2 regions of the Caldibacillus sp. 210928-DFI.2.18 genome follow, and region 2 is predicted to be linked to the other one. Evidence: a T-box and tRNA genes for the amino acid it is inferred to sense, from the RefSeq annotation. Region 2 holds a T-box; the other holds one or more tRNA genes.
What was found. A T-box is a leader RNA that pairs with one kind of tRNA and senses whether it is charged. The one in region 2 lies ahead of alaS (alanine--tRNA ligase), so its partner is inferred to be a tRNA-Ala.
Positions count from the first base shown of each region.

Region 1 (3,431 bases), on a different contig from region 2:
AATGATGCTCGGATTAAAATAAGGGGTGAGAAATATGAATGTGATTATCATCGGTGGCGGGCAAGTTGGTTCTTATGTCGGAAAACTCCTGGAAGAAAATGGTATTCAAATAAAAATAATTGAAATACGTGAACATTTGATCGACAAGTTAATTGAGGATTTTTCCAGTGAGGTAGTTATTGGGGGAAGCGGAACAGACCCAAATACGCTAGAGGAAGCTGGAATTAAGTCAGCTGATGTTTTGGTGGCTGTTACCGGTCGTGATGAAGTAAATCTTGTCGCTTCCACCATTGCAAAGTTTGAATTTGGGGTGCGCCGTGTTGTCGCCCGTGTCAACCATCCGCGTAATGAGTGGCTTTATACGCATTCGATGGGCGTCGACGTTGCGATTAATCAATCGAATATTATGGCCCATATGGTCGTCGATGAAATGGATATGGAAAATTTGTCTACTTTAATGAAGTTAAACCGCGGCAACTACTCAATTGCGAAAGTCGCTGTACATGAAGGGTCTAGTGCAGTTGCAAAACCAATTAAAGATTTGGGGATACCCCCGAAATGCGTCTTGATTGCGATTTTACGGGATGAGGAGGTCATCATTCCCCGAGGAGAAACGTTCATTGAGCCGCATGATTCAATTTTGCTTTTGACAGATGAGGACGCAGAAAAAGAAATTAATCGGATTTTTGCGGTGAGTTAAATACCTATGAAAACGTATTTGCACTCCTGTCATAAATAAATGAGGTTAACCGATAAGCTAAACTTATTACCCTTTAAAAAGCACATAAAAATGTATTTGTGCCTCCTATCTTCGGTAATGTGGATAACTAAACTAAAACTACCAACTATCCGTTAAAAGCCTGAACGTTCTTATGAATACTTTTGTTATGTTTTGTTCATGAGAACTGGGCTTTTTGTGCACTGTGATTCCTTTTTTCCGTAAGACCAGTGCTAGCCGATTCCTTCAAACCCCGATTATTTATTTATAACTAGTTCTTTTAATATCCTTACAAAAATTTAATCCCGCCCTCTTTCAGTTTGATGACTATTTATTTTTAGAAGTTGATGATAAAAATATCCTTGCAAAATATTTTTATTGGTTATATAATAATTTTTGTCAGCGTTATAAAAAAAGAATATGGGGCATTAGCTCAGCTGGGAGAGCGCTTCGCTGGCAGCGAAGAGGTCAGCGGTTCGAACCCGCTATGCTCCACTACCAAAAACCCTAGATATAATAGGGTTTATTTTAATTTTTGAAGATTGGTTTTTGAATTTCGAAAGACTTCGGATTTGTATTGATTCTTCTATTAATAAAATAAACAGCCCCATTCACCATTTGAACGGAGCTGTTTGCATTTTTCGCTATTTTATAGAATTAACAACATCTCGAAACTTTTCCGCCTTTTGCATTGTAGCGCTCATCTTGGGCTTCGCAGAAAAATTCCTTCCGAGACTTTATTGGTTCGCCCGGATGATGTTTTTCCATATGCTCGACATACGTTTCGTAACAAGGAACACCGACTAACAAACTAAAAAATTGTTTCCGGTATCTTAATACTTTCTTAATCCATTCCATTTTGTTATGCCCCCGCATTGATATTTTCTCTAGGAATATACGAACTTTCATGAAGTTCCAGTCTTTGATTTTTCAGTATTTTAATCCAAATCCGAATGGCAGAAATAAACACCATAATAACAACAAGCATAAAGATGGCGCAAAGGGCTGCATCAATATAATCGTTAAACAAAATTTGTCGCATTTCACCTAAGTCTTTTGCCGGTGCTAACACTTCCCCGTTATTATATGCCTCTTGAAACTTGTTTGCATGAGATAAAAAACCGATTGCCGGATTCGAATGGAAAAGCTTTTACCAACCGGCTGTCAATGTAACAACAAGTAACAAAACTGTCGGGATCAGTGTAACCCATGTATATTTTTTCTTACCCATTTTAAAGAGAACCGTTGTACCAAAGATTAAGGCAATACCTGCGAGCATTTGGTTCGAAATGCCGAATAGCGGCCATAGAGTGTTAATTCCGCCAAGTGGGTCAACTACTCCTTGATATAAGAAATATCCCCAAGCAGCTACACTCAATGCGGTTGCAGTAATATTCGGTAACCATGCTTCGGTATTGGCGAAAGGTTTATATACGGTACCGATAACTTCTTGAATCATAAAACGGCAAACCCGTGTCCCTGCATCAATTGTGGTCAAAATAAACAATGCTTCAAATAAAATGGCAAAATGGTACCAGAATGCCATTAATGCTTTCCCGCCGATTACTTGGGAGAAAATTGTTGCCATTCCAATCGCAAACGTTGGTGCACCACCTGTACGGGATAGAATGGATTCTTCTTCAATATGATTACTAATTTCAGTTAACATATCCGGTGTAATGGTGTAACCCCACTCTGAGATTGTTGTTGCTGCGGCCGTCACATCGGTACCAATAACCGCAGCCGGGCTATTAATTGCAAAATAAATACCCGGTGTCAGTACACAAGCTGCAATCATCGCCATAACCGCAACGAATGATTCTGTCAACATGGCACCATAACCAATTGGACGCGCATGAGATTCCCGTTCAATCATTTTCGGTGTTGTACCGGAAGAAATTAAGGCATGGAAACCGGATACGGCACCGCAGGCAATGGTGATAAATAAAAACGGAAATAAATTGCCTGAGAAAACCGGACCTGTACCGTTGATAAATTCAGTTACAGCAGGCATTTGCAGATGTGGCATGGCAATAAAAATTCCAATCGCCAAACCGACAATCGTTCCAATTTTTAAAAATGTACTTAAATAATCCCGCGGAGCAAGCAGCAACCAAACCGGTAAAACGGCTGCCACAAACCCGTAAATAATCATCAAAATGGCAATCGTTTCTCCGCTTAAATTGAATATGGCCGAAAGTTCCGGATGTTGACCGATATATCTACCAAATACAAGTGATAAAATTAAAAGAATAATACCTAATGCAGTGGCTTCACCAATTCGCCCCGGTCTGACGAATCGCATATAAATCCCCATTAAAATCGCAATCGGAATCGTTGAGGCAACCGTAAATAATCCCCATGGACTACCAACTAACGCTTTAACAACAACAAGGCCAAGTACGGCAAGCAAGATAATCATGATACCTAAAATACCAACCATGGCAATAATTCCGGTTACTTTTCCCATTTCATCTTTAATCATTTCACCGAGGGATTTCCCATTGCGTCGTGTCGAAGCAAAAAGAATAATAAAATCTTGAACAGCTCCCGCCAGAACAACCCCTACAACGATCCAAAGGGTTCCCGGAAGATAGCCCATTTGTGCTGCTAATATAGGTCCGACAAGCGGTCCTGCACCGGCGATGGCTGCAAAGTGATGGCCGAACAAAACAACTTTGTTTGTCGGTACAAAGTCCTTCCCATCATTATT
Region 1 is NZ_JAJCHL010000015.1:22,217-25,647, forward strand. Features, by position in the region: gene LIZ98_RS05305 (potassium channel family protein) at 1-22, shown strand, start outside; gene LIZ98_RS05310 (NAD-binding protein) at 35-700, shown strand; tRNA gene LIZ98_RS05315 (tRNA-Ala) at 1,141-1,213, shown strand; gene LIZ98_RS05320 (YbdD/YjiX family protein) at 1,376-1,576, opposite strand; partial or broken gene LIZ98_RS05325 (carbon starvation CstA family protein) at 1,581-3,431, opposite strand, start outside.
Region 1: it has a tRNA-Ala gene. The T-box ahead of alaS (alanine--tRNA ligase) is inferred to sense a tRNA for this amino acid. The anticodon was not compared.

Region 2 (3,431 bases):
CTCTCAAACTATAACGAGGAGGGAGTGTTGTCGATGGATATTAAAGTGAAGTGGTATTACCGATTAGGATTTTTATTATTACTATTTGTTGTTCTTTATGTGTTTATCAGACTTTCACCGATGTGGAAACCGGTAATTCAAATTTTTTTGAAGGTACTGTTACCTTTTCTGATTGCCGGATTTATCGCTTACTTATTATATCCGCTTGTGGAGAAACTCCATCAAAACGGGTTACAGAGATGGCTTTCCGTCTTATTAATCTATATTTTATTTTTTGGGGGAGTCGGTTTTGCCATTTATAAAGGAATACCTGTCTTTATTAAACAATTAAAGGATCTTTCCGAAAACATCCCCGGTTTCATACACCAGTATGAAATGTGGGGAGATTTTATTGAAAGAAAAACAAAAACTTGGCCGCTCGGAATTCACGAACAAATTGATGTCGGTTATCAAGCGATTGAGGAAGGACTTAAGCGGCTGATTGAACGAATTTTAAAGTTTTTTATATGGTTAGTGGACAATTTTTTTCTGTTAATCCTGGTTCCATTTATTGCATTTTATATTTTAAAAGATATTGATTACTTAAAAAAAACATTTTGGTCCTTTGTGCCTAAAAAATGGCGGGAACAAACGAGAGATTTTCTTTTCAACGTCGAGCAATCGCTTGGAAATTATATCCGCGGGCAACTGACTGTCTGTGCCTTAGTTGGCATTATATCGATGGTCTTTTTCTGGCTGATCAAAATAGATTACCCGCTTTTACTTGGCTCGATCATTGGGATTACGAATGTGATTCCGTATTTTGGTCCGATTATCGGTGTCGTTCCAGCCGCAATTATTGCATCTCAAACATCCGTAAAAATGATTATTTTTGTTGTTTTGTTTGTCTTTTTCCTTCAGTTTCTTGAGGGAAATATTTTATCACCTTACATAGTCGGGAAATCTTTACAGATGCATCCTTTATTAATTATATTTTCCATCTTAATTGGTGGTGAAATCGGCGGGGTACTGGGACTTATCATGGCGGTTCCGTTAATTGCGGTCATTAAAACTACTATTTTGCAAGCTTTGGATCAGTTTAAAAGGCGGGATTATGGTTAATTTTTTTCGCTTAATTTCCGGATACCAATCATTTTCGATAATTGACAAGGAGACGGTCAAATACTAGAATAAAAAATATGACTGGAGATTTAAAAATATCAACACATTGACGGAGCGAGTATGTATCAATGAGTCTAAAAAAGAGAGAAATTTCCGTGGCTGAAAGAAATTTCCAGACAGTTGTTACAGAAGGCTACTCCCGAGTGCAGCTAATCCCTGCCGTTACTTCGCGTTAAGAAGGCTAAAGTGATGAGAGTGATTAAGACTTTCATAACTAGGGTGGTACCACGGAACAGACTCTTCGTCCCTAATTTTAGGGGAGGAGTTTTTTTATTGGAACAAAATGGAAATAAATAAATTAGGGAGGAATTCGCTTGAAAAAATTGACAAGTGCTGAAATTCGTCGTATGTATCTTGAGTTTTTTCAGGAAAAAGGACATAAGATTGAACCGAGTGCATCGCTCATCCCGCATGATGATCCGTCATTACTTTGGATTAACAGCGGTGTTGCCACATTAAAAAAATATTTTGACGGCCGGGTAAAGCCGGATAACCCGCGGATTACGAATGCCCAAAAATCGATTCGGACCAATGACATTGAAAACGTCGGGAAAACAGCACGCCACCATACTTTTTTTGAAATGCTCGGTAATTTCTCAATCGGTGATTATTTTAAAGAAGAAGCCATTATTTGGGCATGGGAATTTTTAACAAGCCCGAAATGGATTGGCTTTGAGCCGGAAAAATTATCCGTAACAATACATCCCGAAGATGAGGAAGCGTACAAAATTTGGCATGAAAAAGTCGGGATACCGGAAGAGAGAATTATTCGGTTAGAAGGCAATTTCTGGGATATCGGTGAAGGACCAAGTGGCCCAAATTCGGAAATTTTCTATGACCGCGGACCGGAATTTGGCAATGATGATAATGATCCGGAATTATATCCGGGTGGAGAAAATGACCGGTATTTAGAAGTTTGGAACTTAGTCTTTTCTCAATTTAATCATAATCCCGACGGTTCATATACGCCACTGCCGAAGAAAAACATTGATACCGGGATGGGGCTGGAACGAATGGCCTCTGTTATTCAAAATACAAAGACAAACTTTGAAACAGATCTGTTCATTCCTATTATCAAAAAGACGGAAGAAATATCCGGTGTGAAATATGGTGAAAATGAAGAATTTGATGTGGCTTTTAAAGTGATTGCTGATCATATTCGTACCGTTACTTTTGCTGTTGGTGATGGGGCATTGCCGTCTAATGAAGGTCGAGGCTATGTGTTAAGGAGACTTTTGAGACGTGCCGTTCGTTATGCAAAACAAATTCAAATCGAACGCCCGTTTATGTTCGAATTAGTTCCGGTTGTCGGGAAAATTATGGAAGACTATTATCCGGAAGTGAAAAACAAGGCGGAATTCATTGGAAAAGTGATCAAAAATGAAGAAGAACGATTCCATGAAACATTAAATGAAGGAATCGCAATTTTAACCGATATCATTGAAAAAGCAAAAAGTACCGGTAAGAAAACAATAGCTGGGGTCGATGTTTTCCGCCTTTATGACACGTATGGATTTCCGGTTGAGCTAACGGAAGAATACGCACAAGAGGCCGGGCTTGCAATCGATCATCACGGTTTTGAAAAAGAAATGGAATTACAAAGGGAACGGGCCCGAAAAGCACGGCAAGAAACAGGTTCGATGCAAGTTCAAGGCGGTGACTTGGGAGAATTCACTGTTTCCAGCACATTTGTTGGATATGATACACTTGAAACGAATGCAAAAATTATCGGTATATTTAAAGATGGAAAACTCATTTCTTCGGCCAATCAAGGGGAAGAAATTCAGCTTATCTTGGACCAAACGCCTTTTTATGCGGAAAGCGGTGGGCAAATTGCGGACCGTGGTACGATTACGGCTGAAGGTCTCGTAATAGAAGTCCTTGATGTCCAAAAAGCGCCAAACCGGCAAAACCTTCACCGGGCTGTTGTCAAGCAGGGGCTAGCAGAAACCGGCCAAACGGTCTTTGCCAAAATTGACAGCAAAAATCGTTTGCAAATTACGAAAAACCATTCAGCAACCCATCTTTTACATCGAGCTTTGAAGGATGTCCTTGGTGAGCATGTCAATCAGGCGGGCTCGCTTGTTGAACCGGATCGGCTCCGTTTTGACTTTTCTCATTTCGGACAAGTAACCGAAGAAGAGTTGAGCAAAATTGAAAAAATTGTCAATGAAAAAATTTGGGAAAGCTTACCGGTAGAAATCATGGAAAAACCGCTCGCCGAAGCTAAAGCAATGGGTGCGATGGCATTGTTTGGTGAAAAGTACGGC
Region 2 is NZ_JAJCHL010000053.1:11,506-14,936, reverse strand. Features, by position in the region: gene LIZ98_RS11620 (AI-2E family transporter) at 34-1,101, shown strand; T-box leader at 1,199-1,413, shown strand; gene alaS (alanine--tRNA ligase) at 1,476-3,431, shown strand, end outside.